DNA from 2 places in the Nocardioides sp. LML1-1-1.1 genome. Region 1 is predicted to be linked to the other one. Evidence: riboswitches for the same ligand, from Rfam matches in the RefSeq annotation. Region 1 holds a riboswitch; the other holds the start of a gene.

Region 1 (7,366 bases):
AGTGGTAGAACGCGTCGACGAGGGTGAAGTCCTCCTTGCAGATGTAGCACCCGCGCGCGGTGATCAGCTCGCCGGCGAAGGCGCCCTGCGCCGTCGAGACCAGCGGGATGCCTGCGGTCTCGTCGTCGATCCGCATCCGCGAGCCGGTCGCCGTCTTCTCGATGATCTCCTGGTCGTGGCGCTGCCGCTCCTGGCGGATCTCGGCACGTCGCGTCTTCTTGATCAGCTTGTACATGTACGACGCCGCGCGCTTCATCGTGCGCACGTCGTCGTGGTCGGGGTGGAGCTCCGGGATCTGGCGCAGCACCTTGATCGCGATCGCCAGCTCGTCGGGATCGATGCGGGTGAGCGGCTCCGTGGTCGGCTCGGGAGTCGGCTCGGGCTCGGGGTGGGGCACCGGTGGATCGTACGCGGCCGACACGCTCGGCCGGCGACCGGCGTTGACCGACCGGTCGGCGCTGCCTAGGCTCGGCGCCACAACTGCAGATCGCGCTGTCGACACCCAGCGGGAGAGACCCGGCCACCGAGCCGGGCGCCGAAGGAGCAAATCTCCCCACGAATCTCTCAGGCACCCTGACCGCTGGGACGAGGCGAACTCTGGAAAGACGGGACGCCCGACGTCCCGCACCCACGGTGCAAGCCGCCCCTCGGCGGCGAAGCTCTCAGGTACCGATGACAGAGCGGGGAGGCCATCCGACCTCGACCCCGGCTGCTGCCGTGGTCACCTCTAGGAGCCTCCCGCATGACATCGACGACCTCGACGACCCTGTCCCGACCCACCCCGCTGGACGACGTCCACCGCGCCCTCGGCGCTTCCTTCACCGACTTCGCCGGCTGGCGGATGCCGGTGCGCTACGGCTCCGAGCTGGCCGAGCACCACGCGGTCCGCACGGCCGCCGGTCTCTTCGACCTCACCCACATGGGCGAGATCGAGGTGACCGGCCCGGGGGCCGGGGCCGCGCTCGACCACGCGCTCACCGGCCGGCCCTCCGCGATCGGCGTGGGCCGGGCGCGCTACACGATGATCTGCGCCGAGGACGGCGGCATCGTCGACGACCTCGTCGTCTATCGCCTCGCCGAGGAGCACTACCTCGTCGTCGCCAACGCCAGCAACGTCGCCGTCGTCGCGCCGGAGATCGCCACCCGCGCCCACGGGTACGACGCCGAGGTCCGCGACACGTCGGCGGACTGGGCGTTGCTGGCGGTCCAGGGGCCGCTCGCCCCCGGCATCGTGGCGGGGCTGACCGAGCTCGACGTGCCGTCGCTGAAGTACTACGCCATCACCGCCGGCGCGCTCGCCGGCGTGGACGTCCTGCTCGCCCGCACCGGCTACACCGGTGAGGACGGCTTCGAGGTCTACTGCCGCCCGGCCGACGCCGCCGCGGTGTGGCTGGCCCTGTGGACGGCCGGCGAGCCGCAGGGCATGGTCCCCGCCGGCCTCGCCTGCCGCGACACGCTCCGCCTCGAGGCCGGGATGCCGCTCTACGGGCAGGAGCTGAGCCGCGCGAGCACGCCCGACGAGGCACGGCTGGGCCGGGTCGTGGACCTCGACAAGCCCGCCGGGTTCGTCGGCGACGCCGCGCTGCGCGAGCGCCGCGAGTCCGGGCCACGACACCTGCTCGTGGGCCTGGTCGCCACCGGCCGCCGCGCCCCGCGCGCGGGCTACCCGGTGCTCGACCCGGCGAGCGGCGAGCAGGTCGGCACCGTCACCAGCGGTGCGCCCTCCCCCACGCTCGGCGGGCCCATCGCCCTCGCCGCCGTCCGTCCCGACCTGGCCGAGCCCGGCACCCGGCTGGCCGTGTCCCTGCGCGGCACCGCCGTGGACGCCGAGGTCGTCGCCCTGCCCTTCTACACCCGCACCCGCTGAGGAGCCCCCGAGATGAGCAACCCCACCGAGCTGAAGTACACCGCCGAGCACGAGTGGCTGGCCGTCGACGGCGACACCGCCCGGGTCGGCGTCACCGCCTTCGCCGCCGACGCCCTCGGCGACGTCGTGTACGTCGACCTGCCCACCCCCGGCGACACCGTCACCGCCGGCGAGGCGTGCGGCGAGCTGGAGTCCACCAAGTCCGTCAGCGACCTCTACGCGCCGGTCACCGGCGAGGTGGTCGCGGTCAACGAGGCCGTCGACGCCGACCCGAGCCTGGTCAACAGCGACCCGTTCGGCGAGGGCTGGCTGTTCGTGGTCCGCTTCACCGAGCCCGGCGACCTGCTCGACGCCGCGGCCTACGACGCCCTCGTGGCGGGCTGAGCGATGGGCAGCACGCTCGACGAGCCCCTGGCGTCGTACGACCCGGAGGTGCACGCCGCGATCGGTGCCGAGCTGGCCCGCCAGCAGGACACCCTGGAGCTGATCGCCTCGGAGAACTCCGCCCCGGTCGCGGTGATGGAGGCGCAGGGCTCGGTCCTCACCAACAAGTACGCCGAGGGCTACCCCGGCCGCCGCTACTACGGCGGCTGCGAGCACGTCGACGTGGTCGAACAGCTCGCCATCGACCGGGTGAAGGCGCTCTTCGGCGCCGAGGCCGCCAACGTGCAACCGCACTCGGGCGCGCAGGCCAACGCCGCCGCGATGTTCGCGCTGCTCCAGCCCGGCGACACGATCCTCGGTCTCGACCTGGCGCACGGCGGGCACCTCACCCACGGGATGCGCATCAACTTCTCCGGCCGGCTCTACCACGTGGTGGCCTACCACGTGGACGAGACCGACTTCCGCGTCGACATGGCCGAGGTCGAGCGGCTCGCCCTGGAGCATCGGCCCTCGCTGATCGTGGCCGGCTGGTCGGCGTACTCCCGCCACCTGGACTTCGCGGAGTTCCGCCGGATCGCCGACCTGGTCGGTGCCTACCTGATGGTCGACATGGCCCACTTCGCCGGACTGGTCGCCGCGGGCCTGCACCCGAGCCCGGTGCCGCACGCCGACGTGGTCACCACGACCACCCACAAGACCCTCGGCGGCCCGCGCGGCGGGGTGATCCTCAGTCGTGCGGACCTCGCGAAGCGGATCAACAGCGCGGTCTTCCCCGGCCAGCAGGGCGGCCCGCTGGAGCACGTCGTCGCCGCCAAGGCGGTGGCCTTCAAGATGGCGGCCTCCGAGGAGTTCGCCGAGCGTCAGCAGCGCACCCTGGAGGGCGCCCGGATCCTCGCGGCCAAGCTCGGCTCCGAGAAGATGCGCGCGGCGGGGATCAGCGTGCTGACCGGCGGCACCGACGTCCACCTCGTCCTCGTCGACCTGCGCGACTCCGAGCTCGACGGGCAGCAGGCCGAGGACCGGCTGCACTCGATCGGGCTGACGGTCAACCGCAACGCGGTGCCCTTCGACCCCCGGCCGCCGATGGTGACCTCGGGGCTGCGGATCGGCACGCCCGCGCTGGCCACCCGCGGCTTCGGCGCGGAGGAGTTCGCGGCCGTGGGCGACATCATCGCCACCGCGCTGAGCCGCACCCCGTCGGCCGACCTCACCGCGGCGCTGGCCGGCCGGGTCTCCGCGCTCGCCAAGCGCTTCCCGCTCTACCCGGGGCTGACCGGATGGCGCTGAGCACGTTCGACCTCTACTCGATCGGCATCGGGCCGTCGTCCTCGCACACGGTCGGCCCGATGCGGGCGGCCGCCCTCTTCGCGCACGGCCTGGCCGGCGAGCCCGAGGTCGCCCGGGTGCGGGCGGAGCTGTTCGGCTCGCTCGGCGCCACCGGCCACGGCCACGGCTCGGTCAAGGCCGTCGTCCTCGGCCTGCAGGGCGACGACCCAGCCACCACCGACACCGGCACGTACGACGAGCGGGTGGCCGCCGTCCACGAGCGGCGGAGGCTGACGCTCCCCGACGGCCGGGCCATCGGCTTCACCGCCGACGACGTCGTCATGCACCGGCGCCGATCGCTGCCGGCCCACCCCAACGGCATGGTCTTCACCGCCTACGACGCCGCCGGGACCGAGCTGCGCAGCCGCACCTACTACTCGGTCGGCGGCGGCTTCGTCGTCGACGACGACCGGATCGGCGCGGACCGGGTGGTCGAGGACGAGACCGTGCTCCCCCACCCGTTCACGACCGGCGCCGAGCTGCTGGAGGTCTGCGAGCGCACCGGCCTGCGGATCTCCGACGTGATGCTGGCCAACGAGCTGACCTGGCACACCGAGGCCGAGGTGCGCGCCGGCCTGCTCGACATCTGGCGGGTCATGGAGGACTGCGTCGAGGAGGGCTGCCGCCGCGAGGGCGTGCTCCCCGGCGGGCTCAAGGTGCCCCGCCGGGCACCCCGGCTGCGTGCGGACCTCACCGCACGCGGCGGGAGCGACCCGCTCGACGTGCTGGACTGGGTGAACCTGTTCGCGCTCGCGGTCAACGAGCAGAACGCCTCCGGTGGCCGGGTCGTCACCGCGCCGACCAACGGCGCGGCCGGCATCGTGCCGGCGGTCCTGCACTACTGGGTGCGCTTCGTCGCCCCCGGGCTGAGCGCGGCGGAGCGGGACGACGGCATCGTCCGGTTCCTGCTCACCGGCGCGGCGATCGGCATCCTCGCCAAGACCAACGCCTCGATCTCCGGCGCCGAGGTGGGCTGCCAGGGCGAGGTCGGCTCGGCCTGCGCGATGGCCGCAGGCGCCCTCTGCGAGCTGATCGGCGGCACCCCCGAGCAGGTCGAGAACGCCGCCGAGGTCGGCATCGAGCACAACCTGGGCCTGACCTGCGACCCGATCGGCGGGCTGGTGCAGATCCCCTGCATCGAGCGCAACGCGATCGCGTCGGTGAAGGCGATCAACGCCGCCCGGCTCGCCTGCCACGGCAACGGCTCGCACAAGGTCAGCCTCGACAAGGCGCTGAGGACGATGCGCGACACCGGTCGCGACATGCACACCAAGTACAAGGAGACCTCGCGCGGCGGCCTCGCCGTCAACGTGATCGAGTGCTGACCCCGGCTCAGCCCATCGCCGCCTCGCCGGTGCGCACCGCCTCGCGGATCCGCGAGTAGGTCCCGCACCGGCAGACGTTGCGGATCGAGTCGAGGTCGTCCTCGCTGATCGCCCGGCCCTCGGCACGGACCTTGTTGACCAGCGCCACCGCGGCCATGATCTGGCCCGGTTGGCAGTAGCCGCACTGGGCGACGTCGTGCTCCAGCCAGGCGTCCTGCATCGGGTGCAGGCCGTCGCCGGGGACGGTGTCGGCGAGCCCCTCGATGGTGGTGATCTCGTCGTCGGCGCCGATCGCGTCGACCCGCACCGAGCAGGGGTTGAACGCCTTGCCGTTGATGTGCGACGTACAGGCCTTGCAGACGTTGATCCCGCAGCCGTACTTCGGGCCGGTCACGCCGAGGACGTCGCGCAGCACCCACAGGATGCGGACGTCGTCCTCGACGTCGACGGTCACGGTCTCGCCGTTGAGCTGGAAGGTGTGCTTCGGCATGGCGACCTCAGAACGTGTGGCGGAGGCCGTCGGTCGGCGACTCCGGGACGGGCGGGACGAAGGACTTGGGCTCGAAGTGCAGCGGGGCCCGGAAGTTGATCGGGAACTCGGTGGGCAACGTCCCGGTCGCGCGGGCGTAGGCGCACGCGACGGCCGCCATCGACGCCGCCACCCCGGCCTCGCCGACGCCGCCGGGCTCCCGGCTCTCGGAGTCCAGCACCTCGCAGTGGAACTCGAAGGGGACGTTCCACTGCCGGGTGTAGGCCGAGTTGTCCCAGCTGGCCTCGAGGAAGTGCCCGTCCACGAGGTGGTTGGAGTAGGTCAGCGCCTGGGCCAGCCCGTCGGAGAAGCCACCCATCATCTGCGCCTTCACCCCCTCGGGGTTGATCACCACACCGGCGTCGACGACGACCGTCGCGCGGGTGACCCGCGGCCCGGTGACGGCGTCGCGGACCTTGCGGTCCACCGTCTCGGGTCGGCAGTCGATCTCGACCAGGACGGCGGTGGCGCCCTTGTACTCCTTGTGGATCGCGATCCCCTGCGCCGTACCGGCCGGCATCGCCTTGCCCCACTCCCCCAGCTCCGCCGCGCGGTTCAGGACCCGCTTCACGACCCGGCTCTTGAGGTAGGCGCGCCGGAAGGCCACCGGGTCCTGCTTGAGCCGGGCCGCGACCTGGTCGACCATCAGCTCGTTGGCCGTGGCGACGTCGGGTGAGTAGATGTTGCGCACCGAGCTGGTGTTGAACCGGTCCGGCGCGGGGTCCGGCTCGTTGAGCAGCTGGGTGATCACCCCGAAGTTGTAGGGCAGCTCCTGGGTGAGCAGGAAGATCGTCTCCGAGAAGCCGAGGTTGGCCAGCCCGGTCGGCAGCGCCGCCACCTCCGCGGTCAGCCGCTCCCCCAGGCCGTGGGTGAAGTCGGTGGGCACGCTGGTGTGCCGCTGCTCGAAGCTGATCACGCTGCCGGCCAGCACCGTCGCGCGGATCCGCGACGTCGCCATCGGGTGCACGCGGCCCTGCCGCGGCTCGTCGGCCCGGTGCCACATCAGCTTCACCGGCACGCCGAACGCCTTCGAGGCGTGCGCGGCCTCGATCGCGGCGTCGCTGAACAGCTTGCGCCCGAAGGAACCGCCGCCCTGCACCACGTTGACCGTCACCCGGTCCTGCGGCAGCCCGAGTGCCTTGGCGACCTTGGACTGGGCGTCGATCGGCGACTTCAGCCCGCCCCAGATCGTCGCCCGCCCGGCCCGTACGTCGGCCACGGCACAGTTGGGCTCCAGCGCCGACCCGCTGCGGAAGTGGAAGGTGAACGCACCGTCGACCGAGGTGGTCCCCAGCTTGGGCACGACGAGCGGCAGCTCCGCGCGGCGCAGCTCCCGGTGGATGTCGTCGGCGTTCTTGCCGGGCACGGTGCCGGCGGTCCACTCGACGTCGAGCGCGCGGACCGCGTCGATGCACTGCCCGAAGGTCCGGGCCCGCACGGCCACCCCGGTCGGGATGACCGCGACGTGGGTGACGCCCGGCATCGCCGTCACCGCCGCCTGGTTGCGCACCGATCGGGCGGTGCCGTTGAGCCCGGGCGCGCGGCACACCATCGTGGGCAGCGCGTCGGGGACGTCGAGGTCCATCGCGAACTGCTTGCGCCCGGTGACCGCGTCGAGGGCGTCGATCCGGCGCTGCGGCGTACCGACCAGGGTGCGCTCGGAGGCCGTCTTGAGCCGGACCCGCACCTTCTTGGTCGCCGGCGCCGCGGCGGCGCTCGCCACGTCGGCGTAGGACACCGAGGCGCCGCCGGGTGCCAGGATCACGCCGGCCTTGGTGACCAGCGTGTCCACGAGCGCACCGAGCTGGATGGCCGCCGCGTCGAGCAGGGCCTTGCGGGCGACCGCGGCGGCGACCCGGACCGGGGTGTAGAGCGAGACGATCGTGTTCGAGCCGCCCGTGAGCTGGTTGAAGAGCAGCTCCCTGCGAGCCGGGG
Region 2 (7,366 bases), 400 kb from region 1:
CCCAGCAGTTCGGCTACTCCTTCGACATGGACAAGGCCGACGACCTGCGCCTGCCCGCGGCGAGCGCGCTCCCGAGGCTGCACGCGGCCAAGCGCAAGACCAACCCGAAGACCGACGGAGGTGACCGCCCGTGATCGCGGTGCTCGGACTGTTCGTCGGCGTGGCTCTCGGACTGGTGTTCCAGCCGGACGTCCCCGCCGGCCTCGAGGTGTACCTGCCCATCGCCGTGGTGGCCGCGCTCGACGCGGTCTTCGGCGCGCTGCGCGCCTACCTGGACGGCATCTTCGACGACAAGGTGTTCGTCGTCTCGTTCCTGAGCAACGTCGTGATCGCGGCCGGCATCGTCTACCTCGGCGACCGGCTCGGCGTTGGGGGCCAGCTCTCGACCGGCGTGATCGTCGTCCTCGGGATCCGGATCTTCACCAACGTCGCCGCCATCCGGAGACACGTCTTCCATGCCTGACCCCGACGACTCCGACGCTCCCGTCGCGCCCGACGCCCCCGGGCCCGAGCTCACCCCGACCGAGCGGCTGCGCCGGGCGCTGCTGCGCCCCTCGCGGCGCCAGGTCGTGGCCGGTGTGCTGATGGCCGTCGTGGGCTTCGGCGCGGTCACCCAGGTGCGCCTCACCGACAGCGACGACATCTACGCCGGCCAGCGCCAGCAGGACCTCATCGACGTCTTCGACGGTCTCTCCGGCACCCGGCAGCGCACCGAGGCCGAGATCGACCGGCTCGAGGGTGTCGCGGACGGGCTGCGCGACGAGACGACCAAGCGCCAGGCCGCGCTCGACCAGGCCCAGAGCGACGTCGACACGCTCAACATCCTCGCCGGCCTGGTCCCGGTCACCGGGCCCGGCGTACGGATCACCATCACCGAGGAGAAGGGCCGGATCCGGCTCGGCTCGCTGCTCGACACGATCCAGGGCCTGCGCACCGTCGGCGCCGAGGCGATCGCGATCAACGGCACCGTCCGGGTGGTCGCGCAGACCTCGTTCGAGGAGACCGACGGCGGGTTCCTCGTCGACGGCGAGCGGGTCGAGGCGCCGTACGTCATCGACGCGATCGGCGAGGCCGAGGTGCTGAGCGGCTCGATCACCTTCCCGCTCGGCCCGCGCAAGCAGATCAAGGACGACGGCGGCGACGTCGAGGTCAAGGAGCTGCGCGCGGTCGACATCGAGGCGGTCGCGAAACGCCCGGAGCCTCGCTACGCCCTGCCGGACCAGGGGCAGTAGCCTTCTGGCCATGACGAACCCGGCTGACCTGAAGTACACCGTCGAGCACGAGTGGCTGCGCACGCCCGGCGACGCGGCGGGCTCGGTCCGCGTGGGCATCACCGACTACGCCCAGGACGCCCTCGGGGACATCGTCTACGTCTCCCTGCCGGAGGTCGGCGCCACGGTCGCGGCCGGCGACGCCTGCGGCGAGCTGGAGTCGACCAAGTCGGTCAGCGACGTCTACGCCCCGGTCAGCGGCGAGATCGTCGCCGTCAACGAGGCGCTCGACGCCACGCCCGAGCTGGTCAACAACGACCCGTACGGCGCCGGCTGGCTCTTCGAGGTCGTGCCCGCCACGCCCGGTGACGTCGACGCCCTGCTCGACGCGTCGGCGTACGAGGCCCAGCTCGACGGCTGATCCGGTACGTTCGTAGTAGCCGTCCCGGACCCAAGGAGTTTCCCCATGCCGTTCTGCACCGCCTGTGGCCGGCAGAACCCCGATGACGCCCGCTTCTGCTCGCAGTGCGGCAACCGGCTCGTCGCGCCGGACGCCGCTCCTGCCGCGCCGGTCGTCACCGACGCCACCGCGACCATCCAGTTCGGTGGCGGCGACCGGGTCGAGACCTCCGACCGGGCGCTGAGCCCGGTCGACGCCGCCGCGGTCGACGCGCTGCCCGTGGGCCACGCACTGCTCGTGGTGCAGAAGGGTCCCGGCGCCGGCAGCCGGTTCCTGCTCGACGCCGACGAGGTCAGCGCGGGACGCCACCCGGAGAGCGGCATCTTCCTCGACGACGTGACGGTCTCGCGCCGGCACGCCGTCTTCCGCCGCGCGGGGGACAGCTTCACCGTGGAGGACGCGGGCAGCCTCAACGGCACCTACGTCAACCGCGACCGGATCGAGAAGGCCACGCTGAAGGACAGCGACGAGGTCCAGGTCGGCAAGTACCGCCTGGTCTTCTTCGCCGGTCACGAGAGCCACTGAGCGATGGTCGCTGGCCTCGCCCGCGGCGAGCGCGAGCCCCTGCTCAACATCGGGCAGGTGCTCGACCGCCTGCGCACCGACTTCGAGGACGTCAGCATCCCGAAGATCCGGTTCCTGGAGTCCGAGGGGCTGATCAAGCCCGAGCGGACCCCGTCGGGCTACCGGAAGTTCTCCGAGGGCGACATCGCCCGGCTGCAGTACATCCTGCGCATGCAGCGCGACCACTACCTGCCGCTGAAGGTCATCGGCGAGCACCTCGACGCCATGGACCGGGGGCTGCAGCCGCCCGAGCCCGAGCCCGTCGTCCCCACCGTGCCCAAGGTCGCGGTCGGCTCCGACGGCCTTCCCGCGCCGGAGTCCTTCCGCCGCACCGACAAGCTGCGGCTCTCGCGCAAGGAGCTCATCAAGGTGGCCGAGATCGACGCCGACCTGCTCACCCAGCTCGAGGAGTTCGCGCTGATCACGCCCTCGGCGACCGGGCACTACGACACCGACGCGCTGGTCATCGCGCAGACCGCGAGCGAGCTCGCCGACTTCGGCATCGAGCCGCGCCACCTGCGCGCCTTCCGGACCGCGGCCGACCGCGAGGTCGGCCTCATCCAGCAGGTCGTCGCCCCGCGCCGGGGCCGCGACGCCGGTGCCGCCGCGCGCGCCGAGGAGGCCGTGAGCGAGATCGCCGCGCTGTCCGTGCGGCTGCACGCCACGCTGGTGAAGGCCGGCCTGCGGAGGATCTGACCGGCCCCGCGGGCCCACCACGACGCGAGTAGGGTTGAGCCATGCGCGAGGTGGATGTCCTGGGAGTCCGGGTGGAGATGCCGTCCAACCAGCCCATCGTGCTGCTGCGCGAGACGACCGGTGAGCGCTACGTGCCGATCTGGATCGGCGCCGTCGAGGCCACCGCCATCGCGTTCGCCCAGCAGGGCGTCGTCCCGCCCCGGCCGTTGACGCACGACCTGATGAAGGAGCTGCTCGCGGCCACCGGCAGCGAGCTGTCGGAGGTCCGGATCACCGACGTCAAGGACGGCGTCTTCTTCGCCACCCTGGTCCTCGACTCCGGTGCGGAGATCAGCGCGCGGCCCTCGGACTCGATCGCCCTCGCCCTGCGCACCGGTACGACGATCTACTGCTCCGAGGAGGTGCTCGCCGAGGCGGGCATCGCCGCCCCGGCCGAGGAGGAGGACGAGGTGGAGGCGTTCCGCGAGTTCCTCGACCACGTCTCGCCCGAGGACTTCGAGTCCGACCGCTGATTCCCTCAGCCTCAAGTTGAGGCTGAGGGTTTTTCCCGACACGCCCGGTGACGTCTTTGACCGGTCGGAGTCCGGCGCCGTACCTTGAAGAGTCGAATGACAGCAGTGCAATGCCGCGCCCCAGCCTGGAGGACCCCGTGAACGAGCAGCAGCCCGAGAAGGTCGGTCAGGACTCGTCGGCGGCGACCGCTGCGGCCGAGGAGCAGGGCCTGCTCTTCACCGACGACGTCTCGCCTCTGCCCAGCGACCTGGGCTACCGCGGACCGACGGCGTGCAACGCCGCCGGCATCACCTACCGCCAGCTCGACTACTGGGCCCGCACCGGCCTGATCGAGCCGAGCGTGCGCGGCGCCAAGGGCTCCGGCTCGCAGCGGCTCTACAGCTTCCGCGACATCTTGATCCTCAAGATCATCAAGCGGCTCCTCGACGCCGGCATCTCGCTGCAGCAGATCCGCACCGCGGTCGGTCACCTGCGCGAGCGCGGCACCGACGACCTCACCCAGGTCACCTTGATGAGCGACGGCGCCTCGGTCTACGAGTGCACCAGCAACGACGAGGTCATCGACCTGCTCCAGGGCGGTCAGGGCGTCTTCGGCATCGCCATCGGCGGCGTGTGGCGCGAGATCGAGGGCACGCTGGCGCAGCTGCCCAGCGAGAGCGCGAGCGACGCCGAGGACACCGAGAGCGTCGCCGGCGACGAGCTCGCCGCGCGACGCGCTGCTCGCAACGCGGGCTGAACGCCCCCATCGGGCCGCTCTGCGGCTACGATGGTCACGCTGTTCATCCCGCACGGGAGAGTCAGGACGCGTCCGGCGGACGTGAGCCTGCGCCGAAGGGGCAATTCCTCCCCGGAACCTCTCAGGCGCCCGGACCGTGCGGACCAGGCAACTCTGGAGGCGCGACGCTGCGCTGACAGAGGGGGAGGGCTCGAACCCTTTCGATCCCGAGGAACCTGCCTGATGAGTGCCCCCTTCGCCAACCGTCACATCGGTCCGGACGTCGCCCAGGTCGACACGATGCTCGACCGGCTCGGCTATCCCTCCCTCGACGCCCTGATGGACGCGGCCGTGCCCAAGTCCATCCGCTCGACCGACCCGCTCGCCCTGCCGGCCGCGGTCGGCGAGGAGGAGGCCGCCGCCGAGCTGCGCGCCCTAGCCGCGGCCAACGTCCCCGGGGAGTCGATGATCGGGCTGGGCTACCACGCCACGGTGACCCCGGCCGTGATCCGCCGCAACCTGCTCGAGGACCCGAGCTGGTACACCGCCTACACGCCGTACCAGCCGGAGATCTCGCAGGGCCGGCTCGAGGCGCTCATCAACTTCCAGACCATGGTCGCCGAGCTCGCCGGCCTGCACACCGCCGGCTCCTCCCTGCTCGACGAGGGCACGGCCGCCGCCGAGGCCGTCGCGCTGGCGTTCCGCGCCAACCGCAAGGCCTCCGGCCCGTTCGTCGTCGACGCCGACGCGCTCCCGCAGACCATCGACGTGGTCCGCACCCGCGCCGAGGGCATCGGCATCGAGATCCTGGTCGCCGACCTGACCGACGGCCTGCCCGAGGGCGAGGTCTCCGGCGTGCTGGTCCAGTACCCCGGCGCGTCCGGCCGGGTCGCCGACCTCAAGCCGGTCATCGACGCCGTCCACGAGCGCGGTGGCCTCGCCGTCGTCGCCGCCGACCTGCTCGCGCTGACCCTGCTGGAGGCGCCGGGCACGCTCGGCGCCGACGTCGTGGTCGGCTCGGCCCAGCGCTTCGGCGTCCCGCTGTTCTACGGCGGCCCGCACGCCGGCTTCATGGCCGTGCGTGAGGGCCTGGAGCGCCAGCTGCCCGGTCGGCTCGTCGGCGTCTCCGTCGACGCCGAGGGCCGCCCGGCGTACCGGCTCGCCCTGCAGACCCGCGAGCAGCACATCCGCCGCGACAAGGCGACCTCCAACATCTGCACCGCGCAGGTGCTGCTCGCCGTCACCGCCGGGATGTACGCCGTCTACCACGGTCCGCGGGGCCTCCGGGAGATCGCGGCCGGCATCCACGGCCTCGCCCGCCGGGCGGCCGCGACCCTGGAGGCCGCCGGCATCGAGGTCGTCAACGAGAGCTTCTTCGACACCCTGACCGTGCGGGTGCCCGCGCGCGCGGACGAGGTCGTCGCGGCGGCACGGGAGTCCGGCCTGCACCTGCGCCTCGTCGACGCCGACACCGTCGGCGTCGCGTTCGGCGAGACCGCGGGGGAGTCCACCCTGGCCTCCCTGGTGGCCGCCTTCGGCGCCGGCGAGGTGTCGGCCGAGGGGGTGGCGGGCCTGCCCGAGGACCTGGAGCGCAGCACCGACTACCTCACCCACCCGGTCTTCAACACCCACCACAACGAGACCTCGATGCTGCGCTACCTGGCGCGGCTGTCCAACCGCGACTACGCGCTCGACCGGGGCATGATCCCGCTCGGCTCCTGCACGATGAAGCTCAACGCGACCACCGAGATGGAGCCCATCTCGCTCGCCGGCTTCGCCAACCTGCACCCGTTCGTCGCGGCCCAGGACGCCGACGGCTACCGCCGGCTCATCGAGCAGCTGGAGTCCTGGCTCGCCGAGGTGACCGGCTACGACCGGGTCTCCATCCAGCCGAACGCCGGTGCGCAGGGCGAGTTCGCCGGCATGCTCGCGATCCGCAACTACCACCGCGCCAACGGCCAGGAGCAGCGTGACGTCTGCCTGATCCCGTCCTCCGCGCACGGCACCAACCCCGCCTCCGCGGTGATGGCCGGGATGAAGGTCGTGGTCGTCAAGGCCCACGACGACGGCACGGTCGACCTCGACGACCTGCGCGCCAAGTGCCAGCAGCACAGCGAGACCCTCGCCGCGATCATGGTCACCTACCCCTCCACCCACGGGGTCTACGAGGAGACCATCACCGAGCTGTGTGACGTCGTGCACGAGCACGGCGGCCAGGTCTACGTCGACGGCGCCAACTTCAACGCGCTGCTCGGCTACGCCCAGCCCGGCCGGTTCGGCGGCGACGTCTCGCACCTCAACCTGCACAAGACGTTCTGCATCCCGCACGGCGGTGGCGGCCCCGGGGTGGGCCCGGTCGCGGTGCGCGCGCACCTCGCGCCGTACCTGCCGACGCACCCGCTGCACCCCGACGCCGACCGGCGTGAGGGCACGGGCGCGATCAGCGCCGCGCCCTTCGGCTCGGCCGGCATCCTGCCCATCTCGTGGGCCTACATCCGGATGATGGGCGCCGAGGGCCTGACCCGCGCCACTGCCGTCGCGGTGCTGTCGGCCAACTACGTCGCCACCCGGCTCGGTGAGCACTTCCCGGTGCTCTACCGCGGCGAGTCGGGCCTAGTCGCCCACGAGTGCATCCTCGACCTGCGCCCGATCACCGCGGCCACGGGCGTCTCGGTCGACGACGTCGCCAAGCGGCTCATCGACTACGGCTTCCACGCACCGACGATGTCCTTCCCGGTCGCCGGCACCCTGATGGTCGAGCCGACCGAGTCCGAGGACCTCGCCGAGCTGGACCGGTTCTGCGACGCGATGATCGCGATCAAGGGCGAGATCGACCGGGTCGCCGCGGGGGAGTGGGCCGTCGACGCCTCGCCGCTGCACCACGCCCCGCACACCACCCGCGCGCTCGTCGGCGAGTGGGACCGGGCCTACTCCCGCGAGGTCGCGGTCTTCCCGGCCGGTCACTCCGTCGACAAGTACTGGCCGCCGGTGGCCCGCATCGACCAGGCCTACGGCGACCGCAACCTGGTCTGCGCCTGCCCGCCGATGGACGCCTACACCGAATGACCTCCTACGACGAGCGGCTGGCCGCGCTCCAGGGCGCCGGCCGGCTGCCGTCGGTCGCGGCGGCTGTGGCGCTGGGCGGTGTCCCGGCCTGGTCGGGCAGCGTGTCGGTGCTCCCGGACATCACCGTCGGCACGGCCTACC

The links. A riboswitch is a leader RNA that binds a small molecule or an ion and turns the genes downstream of it on or off. The one in region 1 is predicted to bind glycine.
Region 2: linked by a shared signal. The riboswitch ahead of gcvP (aminomethyl-transferring glycine dehydrogenase) and the one ahead of gcvT (glycine cleavage system aminomethyltransferase GcvT) in region 1 are both predicted to bind glycine.

Annotation. Positions count from the first base shown of each region.
Region 1 covers NZ_JBEGHK010000003.1:132,635-140,000, reverse strand. Annotated here, with positions in the region: gene MRBLML1_RS11705 (SDR family NAD(P)-dependent oxidoreductase) at 1-397, opposite strand, end outside; glycine riboswitch at 497-590, shown strand; glycine riboswitch at 591-689, shown strand; gene gcvT (glycine cleavage system aminomethyltransferase GcvT) at 743-1,867, shown strand; gene gcvH (glycine cleavage system protein GcvH) at 1,880-2,251, shown strand; gene glyA (serine hydroxymethyltransferase) at 2,255-3,538, shown strand; gene MRBLML1_RS11685 (L-serine ammonia-lyase) at 3,529-4,902, shown strand; gene MRBLML1_RS11680 ((2Fe-2S)-binding protein) at 4,910-5,392, opposite strand; gene MRBLML1_RS11675 (molybdopterin cofactor-binding domain-containing protein) at 5,400-7,366, opposite strand, start outside.
Region 2 covers NZ_JBEGHK010000003.1:535,193-542,558, reverse strand. Annotated here, with positions in the region: gene MRBLML1_RS13785 (DUF881 domain-containing protein) at 1-134, shown strand, start outside; gene MRBLML1_RS13780 (small basic family protein) at 131-463, shown strand; gene MRBLML1_RS13775 (DUF881 domain-containing protein) at 456-1,232, shown strand; gene gcvH (glycine cleavage system protein GcvH) at 1,243-1,632, shown strand; gene MRBLML1_RS13765 (FHA domain-containing protein) at 1,678-2,196, shown strand; gene MRBLML1_RS13760 (MerR family transcriptional regulator) at 2,200-2,931, shown strand; gene MRBLML1_RS13755 (bifunctional nuclease family protein) at 2,973-3,443, shown strand; gene MRBLML1_RS13750 (MerR family transcriptional regulator) at 3,554-4,180, shown strand; glycine riboswitch at 4,224-4,327, shown strand; gene gcvP (aminomethyl-transferring glycine dehydrogenase) at 4,403-7,225, shown strand; gene MRBLML1_RS13740 (serine hydrolase domain-containing protein) at 7,222-7,366, shown strand, end outside.